3 regions of the Allobosea sp. RCC_152_1 genome follow, and region 1 is predicted to be linked to each of the others. Evidence: predicted binding sites of a transcription regulator. Region 1 holds the regulator's gene; each other region holds the start of a gene.
The links. The regulator PhoB, encoded in region 1, activates phosphate uptake and scavenging genes when phosphate is short. The targets are predictions, from matches to a motif close to TGTCATNNANCTGTCAT.
Positions count from the first base shown of each region.

Region 1 (4,207 bases):
TGAAAAACCTCGATTTCTACTACGGCGAGCACAAGGCGCTGAAGAACATCAATCTCGACTTCCGTGACCGCCATGTCACGGCGCTGATCGGGCCTTCGGGCTGCGGCAAGTCGACCCTGCTGCGCATCTTCAACCGGATCTACTCGCTCTATCCGGAGCAGAAGGCGACCGGCGAGATCATGCTCGACGGACGCAACATCATCTCCAACGACGTCGATGTGAACGAGCTGCGCTCGCGCGTCGGCATGGTGTTCCAGAAGCCGACGCCGTTCCCGATGTCGATCTACGACAACGTCGCCTTCGGCATCCGCCTCTACGAGAAGCCGCCGAAGTCGGAGCTCGACGACCGCGTCGAGGGCGCACTGCGCCGCGCCGCGCTCTGGGACGAGGTCAAGGACAAGCTGAAGAGCTCCGGCATGGGCCTCTCCGGCGGCCAGCAGCAGCGCCTGTGCATCGCGCGCACCATCGCGCAGAAGCCGGAAGTGATCCTGTTCGACGAGCCGACCTCGGCGCTCGACCCGATCTCGACCGGCAAGATCGAGGACCTGCTGGAGCAGCTCAAGAGCGACTTCACCATCGCCATCGTGACGCACAACATGCAGCAGGCGGCGCGCATCTCGCAGTACACGGCCTTCATGTATCTCGGCGAGGTCATCGAGTTCGCGCCGACCAACACGATCTTCATGAACCCGGCGAAGAAGCAGACGCAGGATTACGTCACCGGCCGGTTCGGCTGAGCGGCGACGGAGGAGGAACCCCATGACCGACCATATCGTCCGCTCCTACGACGCCGATCTCGAAGGCCTTCGCCGCAGCCTCGCCGAAATGGGCGGGATGGCCGAGCGCATGCTCGGCGATGCGACCGTGGCGCTGGTGCGCCGCGACACCACGCTGGCCCAGAAGATCATCTCCGCCGATCAGCGCCTCGACAATCTCCAGCGCGAGGTCGAGGAGAAGGCGGTGCTGACCATCGCCCGGCGCCAGCCGCTGGCCAACGATCTGCGCGAGCTGATCTCCGCCATCCGCATCGCGGCGGATGTCGAGCGTGTCGGCGATCTCGCCAAGAACATCGCCAAGCGCGCCGTCGCCATCTCCGGGCAGTTCCAGCCGCCGCACCGCGCCGTGGTCGGGCTGGAGCACATCAGCCGCCTCGTTCAGGCGCAGCTCAAGGACGTGCTCGACGCCTATGCCGCCGGCAACGAGCAGAAGGCGCTCGAGGTCTGGCGCCGCGACGACGAGATCGACGCGCTCTACACCTCGCTGTTCCGCGAGCTCCTGACCTATATGATGGAAGATCCGCGCAACATCACCTTCTGCACGCATCTCCTGTTCTGCGCCAAGAACATCGAGCGCATCGGCGACCACACCACCAACATCGCCGAGACGATCCACTATCTCATCACCGGTGACTCGCTCGACGCGAACCGGCCGAAGCTCGACACGACCAATATCGAGGTCGAGGCGATCACGGGTAGCTGAGGCTAAGGAATCATGGCGGCACGCATCCTGATCGTCGAGGACGAAGAGCCTCTCACCCTGCTGCTGCGCTACAACCTCGAAGCCGAGGGCTTCGAGGTCGACAGCGTGGCGCGGGGGGACGACGCCGAACTGCATCTGCGCGACCACACGCCCGATCTGGTGCTGCTGGACTGGATGCTGCCGGGCCTTTCCGGCATCGAGCTCTGCCGCCGGCTGCGCTCGCGGCGCGACACCGAGCGGGTGCCGATCATCATGTTGACGGCGCGCGGCGAGGAGACCGAGCGGGTGCGCGGGCTCGCGACCGGCGCCGACGACTATGTCGTGAAGCCGTTCTCCCTGCCGGAGCTGACGGCGCGCATCCAGGCGCTGCTGCGCCGGGCGAAGCCCGGCCATGTCGCCGGTCTTCTGCAGGCGGGCGACCTTGAGCTCGACCGCACCACCCGGCGCGTCCGCCGCGCCGGCAGCGAGCTGCATCTGGGGCCGACCGAGTTCCGCCTGCTCGAGTTCCTGATGCAGGCACCGGGCCGCGTCTATTCCCGCGCCCAGCTCCTCGACGCCGTCTGGGGCCGGGACGTCTATATCGACGAGCGCACCGTCGACGTGCATGTCGGCCGCCTGCGCAAGGCGATCACGCCTGCCGACGCCAAGGACCCGCTCCGGACCGTGCGCGGCGCGGGCTATGCCTTCGACGAGACGTTCGCCAGAAGCTGACCGCCGCCGGAGCTGACACGCGAGCCGAGCCCCGGCTCGCAGCGCCCGTGCTTCAGGTGTCGGGGCCGCCCTCGATATCGGCGGCCCAGGCCAGCGCGGCTTCGCGCTCGGCCGGCGGGAAGGTGCGGATCTCGACGAAGGGGACCACCGGGGCGAAGAGCCGCGCGACGCGATCGAGCCAGCCCTTCTCGACGATGATCGCCTCCTTGGGGAAGCGCCTGAGTTCCCAGAGCTTGCCGAAGCTGTAGCGCGCGTCCTTCCAGGCGGCGGCGAAGGTCATGTCGTCGAAGGCGGTGATATCGGCGAGGATCGCGACCTTCTCGTGCCGGCTCAGCCGGTCTTCGACATCGGCGGCGACGCGCTCGATATCGGCCGGCTCGATGGTGCCGCTGAACGCGATGGCGAGAACATGGTCGGGAGCCGGAAGAATGGTGATCATGGCGGCCTCCTCCTGTGCCGATGTCAACGCATGGCCGGCCGGGAGGTTGCGGGCGCTCAGGCTGCTCGCGTCGCCGCGTCGAAAGCCGCGGCCTCCGTCCTCAGCCAGGCGATGAAGGCGTCGAGGCCGGGGCGCGAGGGCTGGTCCAGGCGGCGGGTCAGCCAGCAGCCGGTGACGCTGGTGAAGCCGATATCGAGCGGGTTGACCAATGCGCCCGAAGCCAGTTCCTCGGCGACATAGCAGCGTGGCGCCAGCGCGACGCCGAGCCCCGCGACCGCGGCGCGGATGATGACGGAGTAATAGCCGTATCGGACGGTATGGGCCGGCACCGCGCCGCGCAGGCCATGCGCCTCGGTGAACTCGGCCCAGAAGGCCGGCATCTGGTAATGCTGCAGCAGCGTCATCTTCTGGATGTCGGCGGCGCGGCGGAAACCGCCCATGCGCTCCAGCAATTCGGGCGCGGCGACGAGGGCGACATCGCGGCCGAACAGATAATGCGCCTCCTTGCCGGGCCAGGGCGGGGTGCCGTGGTTGATCTCGATGTCGGGCTCTTCCGTCTCGTTTTCGCTGACATAGTTGGTGAACTGGACATCGACGCCGGGATGGGCCTCGGCGAAGACGGGGAAGCGCTCCATCAGCCAGCGCTCGCCGGCGATGGCGACCATGTGCAACCGGATCGGCCGGGCGATGGCGACGCGCTCGGCCAGGCGCATCGCACCGCGTTCCATCTGCTCCAGGGCGGCCTCGGCATAGGGCAGGTAGATTGCGCCGGCCTCGGTGAGCTTGAGGCCGACCGGATTGCGCTCGAACAGCACGGTGCCGAGATGGTGCTCGAGCGACAGGATCTGCTTGGAGACCGCGCTCTGCGTCAGGTTGACGACGCCTGCGGCGCGGGCGGTCGAGCCCAGTCGCGCGACGGTGACGAAGGCGCGCATGGCGGTGGAGGAGGGCGGGGGCCGCAAGGCCATGGGTATTCCGTTTTGGACTAGGCTACCGGAGATCGTTTCGTTTGCTGGCTGCCGGGTCAAGAGGTCATTCTTACGCTTGGGGAGGAGGGGCTCGCATGAATTTGACAATCTGCCCGTGCTGCGGTGGTTTCCGCGGACCAACGGCATCGCGGTCGATGGCGCTTTCGAGAGCCGCCGGCAAGCCTGTCCGGGAGCGCCGTCGATGAGCCATGCCGTCACCTCGCCGGTCGCCAGCCGCGATCTGGCCGCGATCGCGCGACTCAGGATCGTGCCGCGTCGTTTCTATGGGCGTTGGGTCGCGGCGGCGCTCATCATCGCTGTCCTCGCCTGGATCGTCGCCGCCTTCGTCAAGGGCGACATCGCCTGGCCGGTGGTCGGGCAGTTCTTCACCGCGCCCGCGATCCTCTCCGGTCTCGGCAACACGCTGATCATGACGGTCTGCGCAATGACGCTGGGCATCGTGCTCGGGGTCGTCTTCGCGATCATGTATATGTCGCCGAACCCGGTGCTGCGCAGCGTCGCGCTGTTCTACATCTGGTTCTTCCGCGGCACGCCGCTGCTGCTGCAGCTCCTGATCTGGTTCAACCTGGCGCTGGTCTTCCCGACCATC
Region 1 is NZ_JBFUPU010000002.1:742,211-746,417, reverse strand. Features, by position in the region: gene pstB (phosphate ABC transporter ATP-binding protein PstB) at 1-737, shown strand, start outside; gene phoU (phosphate signaling complex protein PhoU) at 760-1,479, shown strand; gene phoB (phosphate regulon transcriptional regulator PhoB) at 1,492-2,190, shown strand; gene AB6806_RS09970 (SpoIIAA family protein) at 2,243-2,629, opposite strand; gene AB6806_RS09965 (LysR substrate-binding domain-containing protein) at 2,686-3,597, opposite strand; gene AB6806_RS09960 (amino acid ABC transporter permease) at 3,800-4,207, shown strand, end outside.

Region 2 (4,207 bases), 650 kb from region 1:
ATGACGATGCGGTCGAAGCCCGGCCGCCCGAACAGCGCCTGCGGGTCGAAATCGGTCGCGTCGGCCTGCGCCAGCCTGATCCGGCCGGTGAGCCCGGCGCGCGCGACGGAAGCCCGGGCCGTCGCCAGCATCTCGGCGGAGACGTCGAGCCCATAGCACTCACAGTCTGGATAGCGCCGGGCGATCTTGATCAGGTTGCGCCCGGTGCCGCAGCCGATCTCCAGGATCGACGCGCCGGCCGGGGGCGCGAGCCCCTCGATCAGCTGGTCGCGGCCAAGCAGGTAGAATTTGCGGCTGGCGTCGTAGATATGACGTTGATGCCGGTAGATCCGGTCCATCAGCCCCGCGGCCGAGCCCGTCGCCCCGGCAGCGCTCACGCCGCCTGCCCCGGCAGGGTGTAGAGATGGAAGCCGCCATAGATCGCGGAGCGGTCCTGGCGGCAGAGATCGCGGCTGCGGGCCTCGTCATAGCGCCATTGATCGAGGATCGCGGCCGGCACGCGGCCCGGCAGCAATCGCTCATCGGCCGCGGTCCGGAAGATCACCCTTGCGCCCGGCTTGGCCGTGCGCGTGATCTGCGACCACAGCGCCGTGAGGTCGGCATCGTTCATCCAGTCCTGCGCATCGAGCAGCACATAGGCGTCGCAGCTCTTCGCCGGCTGGTCTTCCAGGAAGGCCGTGATCGCGCTCTGGCGATAGCCGACCGCACCGGCCCGGGCCTTCACGGTCTCGAAATTCTGCGGCTGGAGATAGGGTGGCAGCACCGCATCCGCCCCTTCGCCGTAGCGGCGTCCGAAGGCCTGCTGCGCGAAATAATTGTCCTTCAGGTCGAAACCGCAGGCGAGGCGCTCGAGCCTGAGCCGCAGCGCGCCGAGGATGCCGTCCTCGCCATCGGCCGCGAGCGCCTTGTACTGGGCCGGCGGAATGCCGAGGCCGTAGAGCGAGGCCGGCTGGCGCACCAGCCAGCGCACCAGCCTGCGCTCGAACATCGGCGCGAGATGCCGGTCGTAAAGCTGCCGCTGCTCAGCGAGATCGCGCGCGGCCAACATCGCGCGGGGATTGCCGCCGAGCAATCGCGCCAGCAGATGGCCGGTGCCGATGAAGCGGCCGAGCAGCCCGTAGCGGTAGAAGCCGTTGGCGAAGAGGTTGATCCGGCGGCGCCCGCCGAGGCCGCGCCCCTCCCAGTAGCCGCGCGAGACAGCGTCGAGATGCGGCGCGATCTCGCCATCGTAGAAGGCGACATTCTCGCGGCGGTCGGCCGCGCCGAAGAAGCGGCGGAAGGTCGAGTAATCCGTCATGCGCCCCAGCGCCGCGAGCTTCAGCCGCCCCAGCGCGATATGGGCACCGTTGAGATCGACCGCGCTGACGCGGATCGGCGCCGCGGTCAGATAGGACAGGACGTTGCAGGAGCCGGACGCGATCGCGACGACATGGTCGTCCGCCTTGAGCGCAAGCGCCGCCATGTCGACGACAGGGTCTTCCCATATCTGCGGATAGACGAGCCCCGAGAAGGCGCGGGTGAACATCCATTCCAGCAGGCCCGCCTTGGAGAGCCGTTTGCTGCGCTGGACCGCTGTGCTGAGGCCCAGCGTTGTCGTCCGCCGAACCGTCCGTGCCGATTGCGTCACTGGTTCCCGCCTCCCCTTTCAAGGTGGCGAGCCGACTAGAGGAGTCGCATGACGGTCCGGTGACGGGGCCCGCGCTGCCGCTATCGTGAAGCAGGGTCCAGCGCCGAGGGGGCTGAAAATCGGCGGCCGAAAAGCCATATTGGGCCGGACCGAGCCGATGGCATCGCGAGCCATCCGCCGAGAAGGAGATCATCATGGGTCTGACGAGCATGTTCGGCGCCGAGAAGAAGCAGGCCGAAACCTTCCCCTTCCAGCTCACGGACGCCGAATGGCGCGCGCGCCTGACACCCGAGCAGTATCGCATCCTGCGCGGCCACGGCACCGAGCGGGCGGGTTCCTGCGCGCTCAACTACGAGAAGCGCGCCGGCACCTTCTCCTGCGCCGGCTGCGGCCAGAAGCTGTTCAAATCGGGCAAGAAGTTTGAGAGCGGCACCGGCTGGCCGAGCTTCGACCAACCGCTGGAAGGTGCGGTGGGCGCCAGCGAGGATCACAGCCACGGCATGCATCGGGTCGAGGTCCATTGCGCCAATTGCGGCGGCCATCTCGGCCACGTCTTTCCGGACGGCCCGCCCCCGACCGGACTGCGCTACTGCATCAATGGCGAGGCGATGACGTTCGAGCCGGAAGCAGCTTGAGGCATTCGCGTCATGCCCGGGCTCGACCCGAGCATCTCGTGACGGAAAAGCGATGAAGAGATGCCCGGGTCAAGCCCGGCATGACGTTTCAAGCAGCCGGTACCGCCCGCCGCGCCAGCGCCGCAGCGTCGACGCCCGGCGGCAGATCGCCGAACTGTCCCGACCAGCCACCATCCAGCCGCGTCGCGATGAAGGCATCCGCCACCGCGGCCGGCGCGAAACGCAACAGCAACGAGCCCTGCAGCATCAACGCCAGCTTCTCGGTCAATCGCCGCGCCTGCCCCTCATTGCGCATCATCTCCGGCAACTCGCCTTCCAGCCGTTTTAAAGCCGCATCGTAGCCCCGGTCCGCGCCCGCAGCCGCCATCAGCTCCGCCCGCAATACATCGACAGCGCCCTCCTCGCGCGCCAGCGAACGCAGCACGTCCAGGCAGATGACATTGCCCGAGCCCTCCCAGATCGCGTTGAGCGGCGCCTCCCTGTAGAGCCGCGCCATCGGATTCTCCTCGATGAAGCCGTTGCCGCCATGGCATTCCAGCGCCTCGGTGACGACGGCCGGCGCGCGCCGCGTGATCCAGTATTTCGCGATCGGCGCCCCGACCCGCGCCAGCAGGCGCTCGCTCGGGGACTCATCTTGCCGGTCGAGCGCCGCGAACAGCCGGAAGGCGAGCCAGGCCGCGGCTTCCGCCTCGATGGCAATGTCGGCGAGCACGTTCTGCATGATCGGCTGGTCGATCAACGCCTTCTGGAAGGCGCGGCGATGCTGCGCGTGATGCGCCGCCAGCGAGACCGCCATCCGCATCAATCCGGACGACGCCGCCGCGATGTCGAGCCGCGAATTGTGGTTCATCGACAGGCCCGTGCGGATGCCCCGACCCGGCTCGCCGATGAGATGGCCGATCGCGCCCCTGAACTCGACCTCGGAAGAAGCGTTGGAGCGGTTGCCGACCTTGTCCTTCAAGCGCTGGATCGCGACGCCGTTGCGCGATCCGTCCGGCAGCCAGCCCGGGACGACGAAGCAGGAGATACCCTCGCCCGTGCGCGCCAACGTCAGGAACACGTCGGAATGCGGCACCGAGAAGAACCACTTCCGGCCATGCAGCGAGAACGTTCCGTCGCGATTATCCTCCGCATGCGTCTGCGTCTGCCGCAGATCCGAGCCGCTTTGCGTCTCCGTCATCGCCGTGCCGACAGTCGCGCCCGTCTTCAGATGCGCCGGTCCCTGCCGTGGATCATAGCGATTGGAGGTGACGAGGCCTCCCCATTGCTCCCACAACGCTGCGTCCTGCTTCAGCACCGGCACCGCGGCATAGGTCATGCTGATCGGGCAGCAGATGCCGCTCTCGGCGCCGTACCAGAGATACTGCAAGGCGGCGCGAGCCACCTGCGCGCCAGGCTCCGGCCGGTTCCAGGCGAGCGCATGGGCCTCCTGCCCGATGGCGAGCCCCATCAATTCGTGCCAGGCCGGGTGGAAGGCGATCTCGTCGAGGCGATTGCCGAAGCGGTCGAAGGCCCGGAGTTCCGGGGAGTAGCGATTGGCGAGATAAGCCAGCTCCTGCACCCGCGCCGAGCCCACGGTCCGCCCCGCTTCGTGCAGCCGCTCGCGCGCCCAATCGGCCCCGAAGGCCGAGACGATGCCGGGCAGAACCGGATCGGCCACGAAGGCATCGTAGTCGGCAAGCACGGGCACCTGATTGGTGATTTCCCAGCGCTCTTCTCCATCCCGATGCGCCATTGCTGCCACCTCCCTGTGGAACAGGATATAAAATGATCGCTCCGGCAGGGCGCAATCCTGACATCGACGCCCTATATTCGCTGGAGAACGAATCACGCACGAGCAGCTTAGACCCTTGTCCGAGACCGACGCCTTTTCCGCTCCCCTGCCCCGCCCCGGCGGGCTGGCCGCGCGCGCGGCCGCGCAGCCGGCGGCCGGCTATCTCGCGGG
Region 2 is NZ_JBFUPU010000002.1:91,470-95,676, forward strand. Features, by position in the region: gene AB6806_RS06765 (class I SAM-dependent methyltransferase) at 1-377, opposite strand, end outside; gene AB6806_RS06770 (BtaA family protein) at 374-1,627, opposite strand; gene msrB (peptide-methionine (R)-S-oxide reductase MsrB) at 1,822-2,262, shown strand; gene AB6806_RS06780 (acyl-CoA dehydrogenase family protein) at 2,351-3,997, opposite strand; gene AB6806_RS06785 (ATP-dependent helicase) at 4,113-4,207, shown strand, end outside.
Region 2: AB6806_RS06770 (BtaA family protein) is a predicted target of PhoB. The motif match lies at 1,676-1,692, and genes of this name have one in related genera.

Region 3 (4,207 bases), on a different contig from region 1:
TGTGTTTCGAAGAACGTCAGCGCCGCGAATCCCGCTGCGAGCCAGCCGAGGGGGCTGTCGGCCAGCGCCCGCCAGCCGGCGAGGGAGGCGGGGAGGCCGCTCCGCCAGGATGCGAGGGCGAGCGCTCCGAGCAGCAGCAGCACCGGGCCGACCACGTTGAACTTGACCGAAGCGACGGTGAGGAAGCGCGGCAGCAACGCGCCGGTGTTGAGGCCGAGCAATTGCAGGATGTCGGCGAGATAGGCTGAGACGATGCCCGTCGCCAGCTCGAGCCCGGCCAAGGCCGCGATGACGAGGCCGGCGGCGATGGCGACGTCGAGCAGGCGCATTCGCCCGGCGATCAGCGCATAGCCGACGATGAGCGTGCCCGTCACCGCGCCGGTGATCTTCACGAGGAAGAGGCTCAGCATCAGCGCGGCGACGAGGCCGATCCGCAAGGCGCGATGGCGCGCGAAGAGCAGCGTCGCGATCAGCAGATAGAGCAGCAGGCTGACATGGCGGTTGTAATAACCGTAGCCGTCGAAGCCGGGCGACGGGTAGAGCGCGTGCAGGTTGATCGGCAGCGCGGCGAACATCAGCAGCGGCAGGAGCAGTGCGAGCGCCTGTCCGCGCGCCCTTGGCGCGAGATCGACCATCAGCAGCGCGGTGAGCGGCAGCAGCACCGGCAGCAGCGCCCAGCTGACCAGCAGCATCGGCTGCGCGGCCGGAAAGAGCGCATCGAGCCCGGCGGCGAGATAATAGCCGAGCGGCCCGACCGGCGCGAAGAAGTCCAGCCCCGGCGCCTGCCCGACATGGATGCGCTGGATCGCGTCGAGATAGACGACCGTGTCCCAGGCATTCGGGCCGAGCGGCAGCCTGAGCGGCAGGCTTAGGGCGGCGATGACCGCGACGACGAAGGCCGCGATCCAGACGAGAGGGTTGCGCAACAGGCGCCCGGCGAGGTTGCCGCCCTCGCCGCGGGGGAGCCCGGTCCTGATGTCGCCCACCGCCAACGCCAACCTCCTGGTCGCGCGCTCTCTGACAGAAAAACCTTACCAGCAAGCTGACGCGGTTGCCGACACGGCCCCCTGCCGCCCGAGGTTATGGCCTCAAAGCAGCCCGCGCTTCGCGAGATGGCGCATCAGATGCGAGGCGCCATAGGTCCAGGGCTCGCATTCATCCGTGCGCTTCATCCGGTTGACGAGGCTGCCGAGCTCGGGCGCCGCGATGGTGACGATATCCCCGTATTTATGGGTGAAGCCGCCGCCCGGCGCACCGCGATCCTTGATCGGCGCGAACATGGTGCCGAGATAGAGCGCCGCCCCGTCCGGATACTGGTGATGCGGGCCGATCATCTGCGCCGCCAGATCGGCCGGGTCGCGGCTGATCTTGGCGATCGAGGAGGAGCCTTCGAGCGTGAAGCCGTCCTCGCCCGCGACGGTCAGCGTCACGGTCGTCCTGCGGACGTGGTCGAGCGTGAAGCCCGCGTCGAAGAAGCGGATGAAGGGGCCGACCGCGGCCGCGGCATTGTTGTCCTTGGCCTTGCCGAGCAGCAGCGCCGAGCGGCCCTCGACATCGCGCAGATTGACGTCGTTGCCGAGCGTCGCGCCGACGATCGTGCCGGTCGAGGCGACGATCAGCACGATCTCCGGCTCCGGATTGTTCCAGCTCGAGGCCGGATGCAGGCCGGCATCGACGCCGGTCCCGACGGTCGACATCGCCGGCGCCTTGGTGAAGATCTCGGCGTCCGGACCGATGCCGACCTCGAGATACTGGCTCCAGGCGCCCTGCTTGATCAGCACCTCCTTGAGATGCATCGCCTCGGGCGATCCGGGCTTCAGCTTGGACAGGTCGTCGCCGATGAGCTTGCCGATCTCCTCGCGGATCGTCGCGGCGGCGGCCGGGTTGCCGCGGGCCTTCTCCTCGATCACGCGCTCCAGCATCGAGACGGCGAAGGTGACGCCGGCGGCCTTGACCGCCTGCAGGTCGAGCGGCGAGAGCAACCAGGGCTTCGAGGGGTCGCGCCTATCCACGGGCGTGTTAGCCAGGATGTCGGCGAGCGAGGCGATCGCCTCGCCCTCGACCGCGCGCAGCGCCTTGGCCGGATCGGTCGATTCGCATAGATCGCGGCTGGTCGGGAAATGGGCGCTGACGTCGATCACCCGCCCGTTGCGGACGGTGACCACCGCCGGGCCGCCGAGATCGGGCCGCCAGACCCGGCCGGCCAGGACGGCGGTTGCGGCATCCTGCGGCAGGGTCGCTGCGACGGAGAGGTGGAGATCGGGCATGGCGTCGTCCAGGAGAGAAATCGTTCGGTAGCCGGAGAACAGCCGCTTATGCGCAAATGCGCAAGCCGGTTCGCGACCATAGGTGGATTGCGCCGGGCGTCATCGATTTGTCATTGAAATGTCGCCCGCGCTTCATGCTAGCTTGCGCACCAACGACAAGAACCGCGGCGGGGTCCGCCCGCGGAAGGGAGATCGACCCATGAGCATCAAATCCCGTATCCTGATGAGCGCGGCGGCGTTCGCGCTCGCCGGTGCTTCGCCGGCTTTTGCCCAGACCGAGATCCAGTGGTGGCACGCGCTGACCGGCGCCAACAACGACGTCGTCGTCAAGCTCGCCAATGATTTCAATGCCTCGCAGAAGGAATACAAGGTCGTTCCGGCCTATAAGGGCTCCTATCCCGATGCGTTGAACGCCGGCATCGCCGCCTTCCGCGCCGGCCAGGCGCCGCACATCCTGCAGGTCTTCGAGGTCGGCACCGGCACGATGATGTCGGCCAAGGGCGCGATCAAGCCGGTCCATGAGATGATGAAGGAAGCCGGCGAAAAATTCGATCCGAACGCCTATCTCCCGGCGATCAGCGGCTATTATTCGACGGCGAAGGGCGAGATGCTCTCGATGCCGTTCAACTCGTCCTCGATGGTGATGTGGTACAACAAGGACGCCTTCAAGAAGGCCGGCCTCGACCCCGCCAAGCCGCCGAAGACCTGGCCGGAGGTGTTCGCGGACGCCAAGAAGCTCAAGGCCGCCGGTTACGATAAATGCGGCTTCTCGAACGCCTGGGCGACCTGGGCCAATATCGAGCAGTTCGGCGCCTGGCACAACATTGCGCTGTCGACCAAGGTCAACGGCATGGCCGGCACCGATGCGGTGATGACCTTCAACAAGGACCCGGTCTTCCTCAAGCACTGGACCAATCTGGTCGAGATGCAGAAGGACAAGACCTATGACTATTCCGGCCGCACCAACAATGGCGAAGGCCGCTTCACCTCGGGCGAATGCCCGATCTTCCTGACCTCCTCGGGCTTCTATGGCAACGTCGTCGCCAATGCGAAGTTCGACTGGGGCAACGCCCCGATGCCGTACTACCCCGATGTGCAGGGCGCGCCGCAGAACTCGATCATCGGCGGCGCCTCGCTGTGGGTGATGGGCGGAAAGTCGGCGAACGAGTACAAGGGCGTCGCCAAGTTCTTCACCTTCCTCTCCGACGTCGACCGCCAGGCGAAGCTGCACACCGAGTCGGGCTATCTGCCGATCACCAAGGCCGCTTATGAGAAGGTCAAGGCGTCCGGCTTCTACAAGGACAAGCCCTATCTCGAGACCCCGATCCTCGAGCTGACCAACAAGACCCCGACCGACAACTCGAAGGGCCTGCGCTATGGCAGCCTCGTGCAGATCCGCGACATCTGGTCGGAGGAGCTGGAGGCGGCGCTGAACGGTCAGAAGTCGCCGCAGGCGGCGCTTGACGCGGCTGCCGAACGCGGCAACCAGATGCTGCGCCAGTTCGAGCGGACCGCGGCCCGCTGAGCGGTCGGCGCTTGCATATCCAAGGCCATCCCGGACCGATTCCGTCCGGGATGGCCGTCTCGTTCCAGGGAAGCCGATGCAGAAGAACGCATACTTCAAGGGGCTGACGATCCCCTTCCTGCTGCTTCTGCCGCAGCTCGCGATCACCATCGTGTTCTTCTACTGGCCGGCGACCCAGGCGGTCTGGCAGAGCTTCCTGCTCGAGGACGCCTTCGGCACCGCGACGCAATTCGTCTGGTTCGAGAACTACCAGACCCTCTTCGCCGACCCCGGCTATCTCAGGGCCTTCTTCAACACGCTCATCTTCTCGACCTTCGTCTGCGTGTTCTCGCTGTCGATCGCCCTGCTCTTCGCGGTGATGGCCGACCGACAGATCCGCGGCGCCGAAATCTACAAGACCCTGCTGATCTGGCCT
Region 3 is NZ_JBFUPU010000004.1:302,798-307,004, reverse strand. Features, by position in the region: gene AB6806_RS16155 (hypothetical protein) at 1-992, opposite strand, end outside; gene AB6806_RS16150 (fumarylacetoacetate hydrolase family protein) at 1,089-2,267, opposite strand; gene ugpB (sn-glycerol-3-phosphate ABC transporter substrate-binding protein UgpB) at 2,467-3,792, shown strand; gene ugpA (sn-glycerol-3-phosphate ABC transporter permease UgpA) at 3,869-4,207, shown strand, end outside.
Region 3: ugpB (sn-glycerol-3-phosphate ABC transporter substrate-binding protein UgpB) is a predicted target of PhoB. The motif match lies at 2,365-2,381, and genes of this name have one in related genera.